One region of the Alteromonas sp. genome, then DNA from elsewhere that is predicted to be linked to it. Evidence: predicted binding sites of a transcription regulator. Region 1 holds the regulator's gene; each other region holds the start of a gene.

Region 1 (3,174 bases):
CGGGCAACATTGACCTGGATAAACCGGTCACTGAATACGTCAGCGCATGGCCTGCTGATAAACCGGTCATTACTTTGCGCCAGCTTACCTCACATACAGCCGGTATCAGGCACTACAAAGAAGGGGCCAATGAATTTCTTCTGAATGAAAGTTATCCGGATATCGACAGTGCACTGGCAATGTTTAAAGATGATCCTCTGCTGTTTGCACCCGGCACAGATCACCGTTATTCAACGTTTGCCTGGACACTGGTCAGTGCCGCAATGGAAGGGGCTGACCCGTCCAGGAATTTCCGCGCCATCATTAACGAAGAAGTGTTTGCGCCGCTGAAACTGGACAACACGGTATTTGACGACCAGTACACCATCATCGATCACCGGGCGAGACCTTACACCGTACACGAAGGTGAGCTGATTAATGCGCCACAAACGGATCACAGCTATAAATGGGCCGGCGGCGGTTTTATTTCTACGCCGTCAGATATTGTCCGGTTTGCTGTAGCCCATGTTGCAAGCGATTACCTGAAACCAGAGACTACCCGCGCCATGTTTACTCCAGCCAGGCTCAATAATGGTGAAACCGTGGGCTTCGGCATAGGCTGGAAAACCGGATTTGGTGATTACAAACAACGTAAAGCGTATAAAGACAATGCCAGCGCGCTGGCTTTGATGGACGATATTCCTGATGCTGTGATGCACTCAGGTGGCAGTATGGGCGGCATTACAATGACCATTCTTTGCCGTGAACATAAAACAGCGGTTACTGTAGTAAAAAATGTCAGTGGTGAAGACAATGCTGATGTTTTTCTGCTGGCGCTGAAGACACTGCACTTTGCACATACCAGCCAATAGTAAAGAAAAAGGGCGATGATGGTTCACATCATCGCCCTTCCAATTTTCAGTGCTGTGGCCAGCGCACACAATAGTTATTGCACCGCGCTTAGCGAAAAGACTTACATCCAGTCAGCATTGCGGATAACACCTACAGCCAGACCTTCAATGTTGAATGGTTCAGCAGCAAGATCCACCTTGATGGTATCGAATTCTTCATTTTCTGCATGCAGCCATACTTCGCGGCCGCGTTTTTCCAGACGTTTTACCGTGACATCCTCATCAACCCTGGCAACAACTACCTGCCCATTGTGCACGTCAGTAGTACGGTGAACGGCAAGTAGATCACCATCCAGAATACCGATATCTTTCATACTCATACCGTTTACACGTAACAGGAAATCCGCACGGGGGTGGAACAGATCAGGATCGACCTTGTAATGCATTTCCACATGTTCCTGCGCCAGAATAGGTTCACCTGCCGCAACACGGCCGATTAACGGTAAGCCTGCGTCTTCATCGTTTTCTGCTTCCAGCGGAATATTCAGCTTTATACCCCGTGAGGTACCCGCCAGAATTTCGATTACACCTTTACGGGCCAGCGCCTTTAAATGCTCTTCTGCTGCATTAGCTGATTTAAACCCTAATTGCTTCGCAATTTCCGCACGGGTGGGCGGCATGCCGGTTTCCAGCATGGTGGTTTTGATCAGTTCGAGAACTTCCGTTTGTCTTGGAGTAAGTGGACGCATAAACAGCCCTGTTTTTCTATACAGTTCCTGTGAGTATATACAGTTGCGCTGGTTTGACAAGAGCTGCCGGCGAAATTATTACGGTTATTCCGTGGCGCACTCAATAAATCGTGCCAGCGCCGGGTTGCTGTTGTCCTGCTGCCATACCAGCACATATTCCACCACCGGCGCTCTGTTCAGCGGCAGCAGAACCACATCCGGCGGACACACCTGCTTCAACGGTTCAGGCACAAGCGCAATCCCTACTTCACTGGCCACCAGCGACACGATGGTTTGCTGTAACTGGGTTTCTAACACCACACGGGGCACAAAGTTCGCTCCAGCACAGTACTGTTCAATGGTGTTACGCAGCTCCGGCGCCACATTGTGGGGCGTAACAATGAATTTTTCGTCAACTAAATCCTCTGCGCAGACTTTTTTTGCCACGGCCAGCCGGTGGTGTTTGTGCACTGCCAGACAGAGTGCTTCAGTGCGCAAAGACAGCATTTCCAGTCCGCGGGAGGTCGCCGGCTTTAACATGATGGCGGCATCAAACTGCGCAGAAGTAACGCCGTTAATTAACTCAAAGGGAATAACTTCCTGAATATGAAAGGACACAGCGGGATAGCGGGACATAAACTGTCTGGCCAGTTCAGGCACAATGTTATAAGCCGCATGCATCATGAATCCCACAGACAAGCTTCCCGACTTTCCGGCACCGGTCGCTCTCGCCCGTTCCGCAGCTTTGCTGACCGATTGCAATATGGTTTTGCTGTCGCGGTAAAACTGCTCTCCTGCGGCAGTCAGGCTCACGCCTTTCGGGTGACGGCTGAACAATGCCGTACCCAGCTCTTCTTCCAGCAGTGCGATCTGTCGGCTGAGAGGTGGCTGAGTGATGTTTAGCCGCTGCGCAGCCCGACCCACATGACCGGTTTCTGCTACCGCAATAAAATATCTTAAGGGTTTTATATCCATTACGATTCAATACTTGTATCAGAATTAACTCAATTCTATATTGGATTGAATGATAAGACTAAAGGTAATCTGACCGCCGGTTCCCTGATCACCTGTCATTTCATGTTGTCTGTTTTCACGCTCATATTCCCCATATTTGCCCTCATATTCCTTGGCTGGTATTTACGCAAAAGGGATTTGCTGAACGACTCTGCCACTACACAACTCAATAAATTTGTTGTCTGGCTGGCGTTGCCTGCGCTGCTTTTTGACATCACAGCAACGTCTGCCATTGCGTCTCTCTGGCAACCGGGTTTTGTTTTGAGCTTCACCCTCGCCGTGTTTGTCATTTTTACGCTTACTGTCGCAGTACAAAAGAAACGTAATATGTCGTTATCAGAGAGTGCAATAGACGGGCTAAACACCAGTTACGCCAATACCGGATTTATGGGCTTTCCCTTGCTCATGGCGGTAGCAGGAAGCGAAACGCAGACGCCAGTGCTCATTGCGACAATCATCACCGTTTGTGTTTTATTTGCTGTTGCCATTGTGCTGATTGAGATTGATCTCAGTAAAGCAGTAAGCCTTCGTAGTCTGATTGCAGATGTAAGTTCAAAGCTTCTGAAAAATCCGGTGGTGATTGCACCACTGGCCGGGGTAAT
Region 2 (3,174 bases), on a different contig from region 1:
GGATCCCCATTCCACTGGGTTCAGACTTTCCTGTAGAGCTGGCCAATCCGTTTTACGGTATTCATGCTGCCGTTACCCGTCAGGACAGAAACAACCAGCCGGTAAAGGGCTGGTATGCTCACGAAGCGATGACCGTTCAGCAGGCTTTCAGAGGCTTTACGCTGGATGCTGCCTACGCCGCGCATATGGAAGACAGTCTGGGTACGCTGACCCCTGGGAAATGGGCTGACTTTATTCTTGTGGATCAGGATATATTCGATGTGGATCCGAAAGATATCTGGCGCACCCGGGTGCTGCAGACCTGGACAGCCGGAATTAAGGTATTTGATGCTGAGCGCAACCAGTAACAGCCAAAACAGCGGATACAAGTAATTCAAAAGGGACGCTTTGCGCCCCTTTTGTGATTTTATTCTACCGGATGATTAATCCCGGTCCTGTTCTTCAATATGTTTGAAACGGGGAACCGTTTCTCCGTTCACTTCCACCTGCTCAGTGAACATGGTCAGCGGACGGACCCAAAGCCCTTTTTCACCATATTCCGACCGGTACACCACCAATTCCGATTCATCTTCCGAGTGTTTGGCCACACCGATGACAGTATAAAAGTTGCCTTTGTAGTGTTGATACGTTCCGGGCACAACCGACTTTGACATATTATTCATCCTCCAGTGGCAATAGCAGCTGCTCTGCCGGCAAACCGCCGGCTAATCCAATGTGAATGCCCACCAGCCTGACACCCCGGCCTCTGGCCCGCTGCCACGCTTCATCCAGCAATTCATAAAAAAATGCTTCTTCGATATCGTGATGACGGTGCTCAACGGTGGTTTGCTGGAAGTCCTGAAACTTGAGCTTCACGCCCTGAGATTTTATCAGACATTTCCGTTCACCGGTCTTTTTTAAATGCCCTTCAATGCGTTGCTGCATCTTCTCCCACAGTACAGGCAGTACCGCCTTGCATTCATCAAGTGTATGCAAATCGCTGCTGAAGGTACGTTCCACTCCGATTGATTTTCTTACCCGGCTGACATTGACATCCCGCTCATCCACACCGTGAGCACGGTTCCACAGCACTGAACCGAATTTCCCCAGCTCTTTCTGCAGACGTTCAAAGGGATATTGCCGGACATCATTACAGGTAGTCAGGCCCAGACGCTGCAACTTCTGCTGTGTGACTTTGCCCACGCCGGGAATTTTTGACAGCGACATATTTCTGACAAATGCATCCAACTTATCCGGTGTGATCACACATAACCCGTCCGGTTTATTTTCGTCACTGGCTACCTTAGCCACGAATTTGCATGATGCCACACCAGCCGAGGCAGTCAGATTCAGTTCTTCTTTAATTCGCCGGCGGATATCCTGTGCTATGAGTGTGGCGCTGCCGTTAAACAAAGTGGTGTGAGTGACATCCAGATAGGCTTCATCCAGAGATAAAGGCTCGATGAGGTCGGTATAGTCATTGAAAATTTCACGGATACGCTGACTCTCGCGGACGTACATATCCATTCTGCCGGGTACAAGAATAAGCTCAGGGCACAAACGCTTTGCGTATGCTGTTGCCATGGCAGAGCGCACGCCAAATTTTCTTGCCGGATAGTTACACGTTGATATCACGCCACGGCGATCAGCGCTGCCGCCAATCGCTATGGGCTTATTGATCAATGACGGATTGTCGCGCATTTCAACTGCAGCGTAAAAGCAATCCATATCAACGTGAATAATCTTTCGCACTCTGCCACCACACTGTATATATGAACAGCATTTTAGCGGATTATGTCAACTATGCCAGTGCAAAGTTCAACACTGAATAAAAGGTCAAAATATTGCAAAAAGTTAATACAACAGGATTGTAAAACATTATTGAAAAGATACACTGGTTATAAGCGTAAAATTTAACCATTCATCAGGGAGGATGTCATGGCTGCTTTTTTACCCGCCTTTGAAAAAATGATTGATAACGAAGGGGGCTATACACTTCATCGTGTGGAGGGTGATCGCGGTGGTGCTACCTATGCCGGTATAGCCCGCAATTTTCATCCTGACTGGGAAGGCTGGCCACTACTTGATGCCGGCGTGCCCGACAGTCAACTGATGCCCCATGTCGCAGCGTTCTACCAACAGCACTTTTGGGAACGGATCCGCGGAGACTTTATTGATTCTCAACGTGTAGCTGAAACCCTCTTTGATTTCGCCGTTAATGCCGGCCTGTCTGCAGCGTCGAAACTGACTCAGGAAGTTGCTGATGTGTACGTTGACGGGATCATCGGTACGAAATCCTTAAAGGCCATCAACAACATGCCACCGGAAGTATTTCTGCATGGCTATGCACTCAAGAAAGTCGCCCGTTATGCGGAAATTGTTAATCATAATCCCTCGCAGGCAAAGTTCCTTCTTGGCTGGATAAACCGGACGCTGAAAGGTATTGCATAGCAAACCTTTCCGGCTCCGCCCCGGACACGCCAACGTACCTCCTCCTGATTACATCTTTACACAAAATTTAAGTTGGATTTCGGGATAAATTTGTTTTTATTTATCTTTTTCTTAACTTAAATTTTAGTCAGTTTTTGTTTCTTCGCTGCCCGTCATGTCTGGCCGGCATACCAATACCCCCGTTTTTTATACGTATTAAATGCCATTCATAGTTATACGGCTATATGCGTAACTCACGATAGACTTAAGTAGTATGGATTTCGAGCTGCAGAAAAAAGCAGCGTTTACAACGTTTGTGCATAGCCGGTTTATTTCTCCTGAATGACAAGCTGACGGAACAGTTTTTGTCATCACTAAAGCAGGTAAACCGATGTGTACAGACCCGGTAAAAATACCCCGTAGTAACACGCCACAGAGCGGGAGGGGATAACAACAAGACAGGAAAAAATAATGTCCATATTACGCACATTACCATCCAAATCGTTACTCGCTACATCGTTAAGTTTAATCACATTAACCGCTACTGCAGCGTCTGCCGTCAACGGGCCGGTCAGTGTTTCCCCTGAACCACTTACCTTTGAGCAGTTAAAGAACCTGCGCCAGGATCTGCGTTTACAGGAAAGCAATGAACGCTACATTGTCACCTTTAAAAATGGTAAAGGCGCAATGGCGGGCAAAGGCAGCATTAATGCCAGTGACAAGGCGCTGGATGTGGCATCAGTGAAATCTGCCATACAACAGGCA
Region 3 (3,174 bases), on a different contig from region 1:
ATAACGAATCCTCAAGAGAGGATAACTGGTCGAGCAGTCCGGGCAATTCGTTAAACGCATTGCGTAAACGGGAGAAATCCCTGGGACGGGCCGAACGCAGGGCTAACCGCGCCATGATGCGTTCTATGTCACCAATGCGTTTTAATGTATCGGCGATATCTTCATGACCCTGTTCAATCAGTTTTCCGATGGCCTGCTGGCGTCGGGTGAGTTCATAATGATCGGTAATGGGGGCGTGCAAATAGCGTTGAAGTAATCTGCTGCCCATGGGGGTGGCGGTAGAATCCAGCACGCTGAACAGAGTATTTTCCTGACTGCCTGATAAATTGGCGGTTAATTCCAGATTTCTTCGCGTGGCGGCATCCAGCTGAATACGTGTTTCCTGCTGTTCACGATGAATACTGCGAATATGGGGCAGGGCGGTACGTTGGGTATCTTTAACGTATTGCAGTACACAGCCGGCTGCACCGGTGGCTTTATCTAAGCCGTTGATGCCGAATCCATCCAGTGATTTGGTGCCGAATTGCTGATTGAGTTGCTCTGTTGCCGTTTGCGGATCAAACTCCCATTCGGGACGGCGACGTAAACCTTTTCGTTTTTCAATAAGAGGTAAACCTTCGAATCCTTCCGGATAAAGCAGTTCCGCAGGATTAAGGCGTTGCAATTCGGCCAGCAATTGTTCATCACTGTCACATTCAACCACCAGAAAACGTCCGCTGCTGATATCGAGGGTGGCAACGCCGTACTGCATGCTGTGACCGCACACTGCAGCAAGCAGGTTATCACGACGCTCTTCTAATAGTGCTTCATCGGTGACTGTGCCCGGGGTGACAATACGCTGAACTTGACGTTCTACCGGCCCTTTGCTGGTAGCAGGATCGCCAATCTGCTCACAAATCGCCACAGACTCGCCCATTTTTACCAGGCGCGCCAGGTAACCTTCCACTGCGTGATAAGGCACTCCCGCCATGGGAATGGGTTCACCGCCGGATTTGCCTCTGGCTGTTAATGAAATATCCAGCAGGTGTGCGGCCTTTTTGGCATCGTCATAGAAGAGTTCATAAAAGTCTCCCATCCGGTAAAACAGTAAAATATTAGGATGTTGTGCTTTTATGGCCAGATACTGGCGCATCATCGGCGTATGTGATTCCAAGAAAACCTCTTTGTTTATTCTGGCGCGATGTTGCTAGTTGTGAAGGGCGCGCGGTCGGGGGGCGTAATTGCATTTGAAACCGTCTGCCGCATGGATGCGGCAGCCGAGCCCCCAGGGATGGGTTTACGGCGTGTTTCAAATGCAGTTACGCTCCCCCTACCATCAGCGAACTTCACTACAAAGTTTTCATCAGGCCAACTTTCTGTCTTTACAGTTTGCTAAATGTGTAAAATGGTACAACGGAATTAATTCATTGGTGAGTATTATTCGTATGAGCGCAGATTTTTCAACTGTTTCACAAGACAGTGCGTTACTTAAACAGGTGGTTGCCACCGGAGATGTGCTTCGCCGGCGAAACTGGCATGTGTCATGTGCTGAGTCTTGTACCGGTGGTGGAATTGCTTACGTATTAACCTCCGTTTCCGGTAGCTCTGACTGGTTCAATCAATCCTGGGTCACTTATTCAAACGCGGCTAAGCAATCACTTATTGGGGTGAAAGCTGAAACGCTGGCGAAATTTGGTGCAGTGTCGGAACACACTGTTGCTGAAATGGTGCAGGGTGTTGTTCAGGAAAGTGGTGCGCAGGTTGGTGTGTCGGTGAGTGGTATTGCAGGGCCTGGCGGCGGTTCGGCGGAAAAGCCGGTGGGTACGGTCTGGTTTGGCTTTATGATAGACGGTGAACTGAACACGCAGCGTCACGTATTTTCAGGTGACCGGTTAGCGGTGCGGGAACAGGCCATCGCCCATGCAATTTCTTATCTGTACCAACGACTGGTTGCTGAATAAAACGGGATTTGACAGACTAATTGTGAAATCTTACTTGACTGTATGCTTATACAGTATAAAATGCACTCAACATTCGAATTACGTTTCGTGAGTTACTGAAGCGCTGACCGAATTATATTTTGCGGAAGTTAAAAAATAACAGAAGTAAAAGTGGCAGCGTAATACGACAGGGTAACTACCGGACAGTCATTATCTTGAGGATAATATCGTGGACGACAACAAAAACAAAGCTCTTTCCGCCGCTCTTGGCCAAATTGAAAAGCAATTTGGTAAAGGTGCCATTATGCGTCTGGGTGACAATCAGGCGCATGATATCGAAGCCATTTCTACCGGTTCACTCAGTATCGACATTGCACTTGGAATAGGCGGTTTACCTTGCGGGCGTGTTGTTGAAATCTACGGTCCTGAATCATCAGGTAAAACAACCCTGACACTGCAAGTTATCGCTGAAGCGCAAAAGAAAGGCAAAACCTGTGCATTCGTTGATGCGGAACACGCACTAGATCCTGTCTATGCAAGAAAGCTGGGCGTAAACATAGATGATCTGCTGGTCTCTCAGCCTGATACCGGTGAGCAGGCATTGGAAATTTGTGACATGCTTGTTCGTTCAGGCGCTGTTGACGTAGTAATTGTTGACTCGGTAGCTGCATTAACACCGAAAGCAGAGATTGAAGGTGAGATGGGTGATTCTCACGTGGGTCTTCAGGCACGTCTGATGTCTCAGGCGCTGCGTAAGCTTACCGCTAACATCAAGAAATCAAATACGCTGTGTATCTTCATCAACCAGATCCGTATGAAGATTGGTGTTATGTTCGGTAACCCTGAAACCACAACCGGTGGTAACGCCCTGAAATTCTATGCCTCTGTGCGTCTCGATATCCGTCGTATAGGTGCGGTTAAAGAAGGTGATGAGGTTGTTGGTAACGAAACCCGTGTGAAAGTGGTGAAGAACAAAGTTGCACCACCGTTTAAGCAGGCGGAATTCATGATTCGTTACGGCGAGGGTATCAGTAAGGAAGCTGAACTTATTGACCTTGGTGTGAAGCAGAAGCTGGTTGATAAAGCCGGTGCCTGGTATAGCTACAACGGTGACCGTATTGGTCAGGGTAAAGCGAACGTAATGGCGTTCCTGAAAGATAACCCTGATATCGCTAACGACATCGAAACCAAGCTGCGTGCAGAGTTACTGGCTCAAAAAACAGTAAAGCCTGAAGAAGCCGAAGGCGAAACAGAA
Region 4 (3,174 bases), on a different contig from region 1:
CATTATTCTTCAGGCTTTGGGGACGCCGGTCAAAGGCAGTTACCGGCGCATCCTCTTCAAACAATAATGTCCAGAACGTGAGGGCAAACAGACTCCGCCACAAGCGATTCTCGGTTCGCCAGGCTTCAGCGCCGTGACGCTGATACCAGGCGATGACGCCCCGTTCAACAGACTGATTCTGACTCTCGTCCAGTTGCAGTGTGCGGGACGCATTGCGCAACATATCAGTCACGATACTGGTACGTTTCTTATGATATTTACGCTGATAAAAATCTTCTGCGAAGGCCAGCAATGTATCTGAGGGCGGGGTATCGATAATGCTTTCCAGGCTTTGCTTTACCTCGTCTTTCAATCCCTCTTTGTAAGCTTCGCGAATCCATTTTTCTTTTGCTGTATCGCCGGGAGACTGCTCAAGAAAAGTCAGTGCAGCCTGCCGGTCGACAGACAGCAGCTTTGACCCCAGTTTTGCGTGGTATTTTTCCGCCAGCACTGCTGATATGGTGGAGAAGGTTTCCGGCACGGGGGCTTTTGCTGCTGCCAGACAGGCCTCATCATCAAGAAAATCCAGTTCGCCGGTGCGTGAGGCATAATAAAAAGCAGCGCCGGCATCCTCCGGCAATTCGAAGCGTGCCTGATCAGACACAGCCTGGCCCCGAGTACGCATGATGCCGAGATCACGCATGGAAAACTGATTCAGCCGCCCTTTAGTGTTTCCGAAGAACAGAAACAGCAAATAACGCATAGTGGCATCGAAGCGGCAAAACAGTAAATGCTCCACCGACAATGACGCCGGCCAGCCGTGACGTTTTATGCCATCGAATAAGTCTGCCATCAGCACACTCTTTTTTGCTGAAGCAGGCTGACCGCTGATCCCGAGATCATGCAGGTATTGCAGAATGTCGGCCTTGGTCAGCATACCGGCCAGTTCCTGCAGCGGCGCTTCTGTTACACACCCGAACCAGCCGGAGGCGGAAAGCGCATCTATTTGCTGCTGCGGATGCGGTATTTCTTCGTAGTAGAAATGCTCACGGTTGATGATGGCGTATTTGCGGTTTGCTGCACGGGCGATGATGCATTGCTGCGGTTCCGGCAGTGCATTGAAATCCTCAATAAAACGCCGCGCACTGTCGTCCAGCAATGCGCCACTGGCACCGTCGAAAAAGGACAAAAACTCGCGGAAGTGATCAAGATAATATTTTTCAGGCAACGTTTTACGCATCATCTGCACCGGACACTGTACACCTGACCAAGTGTATATTTATACAGCCTCTTTAATCAACCCGCCGGATGCAGTTTCCTTACAATCCGGTTATCTGTTTTCTGCGTATATCAAAAGTTAGCAAAATCATTTTAATCAGTTATCCGGAGTGGTTATGAGTCTGACGACCCCTAAGTTATTTCACTGCCCCTATTGCATGGAGCCGAATGAAGTAGAAATTGATGAGCAAAACGATATCAATGTTATGCAGGTACTGGATTGCCAGGTCTGCTGCCAGCCTATTGAAATGACAGTGTACAGTGACGGCGATAACCTGACCGTGCAGGTTGAGCAGGAGAATGCCTGATATGACTGACCCGTCCATGCGGCATTTTACTTCTGCTGCTATCAATGAGCTGGAAAAACAGACCCGGACGAACCTGATCAACTGCTTGTCCGGCTACAAAGGGGCCAACCTTGTGGGCACCACTGACGGTAAACGGGATAACCTGGCCATTATCAGCTCTGTTTTTCACGTGGGGGCGCATCCTCCTCTTCAGGGCATGTTGTTACGTCCCCATACTGTGCCACGGCAAACGCTGGAAAATATTCGTGAAACAGGTGTGTACACCATTAATGCAGTCAGCGCCGGCTGGACAGATAAAGCTCATCAGACTTCCGCCCGCTATGATGAACACACCAGTGAGTTTGATGCCACAGGCTTAACACCGCTGAAAGAAGATGGATTCGCCGCGCCATTTGTCGCCCAAAGTCCTTTGCGTATGGCCATGGCGGCAGAAGAAATATCCACGCTGCAATGTAATCAGACAGTACTGGTCATTGGCAGGGTGCTTGATATTTACGTGATGGAGGGGGCAACCGGTGAGGACGGACAACTGGATTTGGAGAAAATGAATCTTGCATGTATCAGCGGGCTGGATACTTACCACCGTGCGGAACGCATCGCCCGTTATGCCTATGCGAAACCGGACAAACCCGTCACGCTGGCAGGTAAAAACGCGTAAATGCACAGGTCCTGCGGTGAAGAAAAGTTAATCTACATCAAATATGTGACGGAACGATTTGGCAGTCCCGTAAATGTGTCGTATAACTATTGTCATGTTAAACCTGTCATCGCGGCAGGTTTTTTACGTTATAAGACCAAATAAAAACAAATCATTCTCGTTTAAGCTTTATGGGAGCAAATTATGAGTAATGTGAACCGTCGTGATTTCCTAAAACTGTCAGGCACCACACTGATCGGTTTGACGTTAGGTGGCACTGCACTTCGCGCACAGGCACAGGAGCAACTGCAGACCGACGACCCCACAGCACAGGCATTGAAATATACCCCGAAATCAACGGTGGAAGGGTCTCAGTGCGGTAATTGTATGTACATTCAGGGTGAGGACGGACAAGCTCACCGTCCCTGCGCCATTTTCCCGGGTAAACTGGTTAACACCAACGGCTGGTGCAGTGCCTGGGTAAAACGTCCGGGCTAAGTTTGAACCCGGACAGTTGGATCAGCGGGGTAATACCCGCTGAAGCCAGCCTCCCGGTACACACCAGCGCCATACAAATGCCAGCGCATCCTGCTGATAAGTAAACAGCAAAGACACCAATACCGCTGCCACATGCAGCAATCCGCACCACACAACCAGTCCGATTTCAGTTTGCCAGCCGGCTATCGCCGGAAACATTGCAACAGTCAGAAAACACACTGCCAGAGTCTGAAATATCAGCCTGCCCCCGGGCAGGTTTTCAATCTCATCACCGGTGACCGCACGGAAATGTTTCGGGTTCGCCATAGAAAAGTGCAGAAAACCGGCAATGCACAGCAGTAAACACAAAAATGTCATCATGCTGTCTGCTCCCCGGTGCTGCCCGCTTCCGGTGCAGGCCGTCTCCGGCGGGCAGGGCTGTCTTTGCGGCCTGACGGCGCGCGTTTAGATTTAGGTTCAGCTTTGAGTTTACTC

What was found. The regulator LexA, encoded in region 1, represses DNA repair genes until DNA is damaged. The targets are predictions, from matches to a motif close to TACTGTATNNNNATACAGTA.
Region 2: dinB (DNA polymerase IV) is a predicted target of LexA. The motif match lies at 1,742-1,761, and genes of this name have one in related genera.
Region 3: mutS (DNA mismatch repair protein MutS) is a predicted target of LexA. The motif match lies at 1,350-1,369, and genes of this name have one in related genera.
Region 4: AC4PME_RS17880 (exonuclease domain-containing protein) is a predicted target of LexA. The motif match lies at 1,249-1,268, and genes of this name have one in related genera.

What each region holds. Positions count from the first base shown of each region.
Region 1 covers NZ_CFHOXV010000005.1:89,534-92,707, reverse strand. The annotation lists gene AC4PME_RS05415 (serine hydrolase domain-containing protein) at 1-851, shown strand, start outside; gene lexA (transcriptional repressor LexA) at 953-1,579, opposite strand; gene AC4PME_RS05405 (LysR family transcriptional regulator) at 1,664-2,533, opposite strand; gene AC4PME_RS05400 (AEC family transporter) at 2,636-3,174, shown strand, end outside.
Region 2 covers NZ_CFHOXV010000017.1:5,639-8,812, forward strand. The annotation lists gene AC4PME_RS11145 (amidohydrolase) at 1-347, shown strand, start outside; gene AC4PME_RS11150 (DUF1653 domain-containing protein) at 423-653, opposite strand; gene dinB (DNA polymerase IV) at 655-1,731, opposite strand; gene AC4PME_RS11160 (glycoside hydrolase family 108 protein) at 1,918-2,430, shown strand; gene AC4PME_RS11165 (S8 family serine peptidase) at 2,881-3,174, shown strand, end outside.
Region 3 covers NZ_CFHOXV010000002.1:41,338-44,511, forward strand. The annotation lists gene mutS (DNA mismatch repair protein MutS) at 1-1,135, opposite strand, end outside; gene AC4PME_RS01745 (CinA family protein) at 1,425-1,940, shown strand; gene recA (recombinase RecA) at 2,149-3,174, shown strand, end outside.
Region 4 covers NZ_CFHOXV010000045.1:6,241-9,414, forward strand. The annotation lists gene AC4PME_RS17880 (exonuclease domain-containing protein) at 1-1,219, opposite strand, end outside; gene AC4PME_RS17885 (zinc ribbon domain-containing protein) at 1,374-1,565, shown strand; gene AC4PME_RS17890 (flavin reductase family protein) at 1,567-2,223, shown strand; gene AC4PME_RS17895 (high-potential iron-sulfur protein) at 2,407-2,700, shown strand; gene AC4PME_RS17900 (DUF3325 domain-containing protein) at 2,722-3,060, opposite strand; gene AC4PME_RS17905 (PepSY-associated TM helix domain-containing protein) at 3,057-3,174, opposite strand, start outside.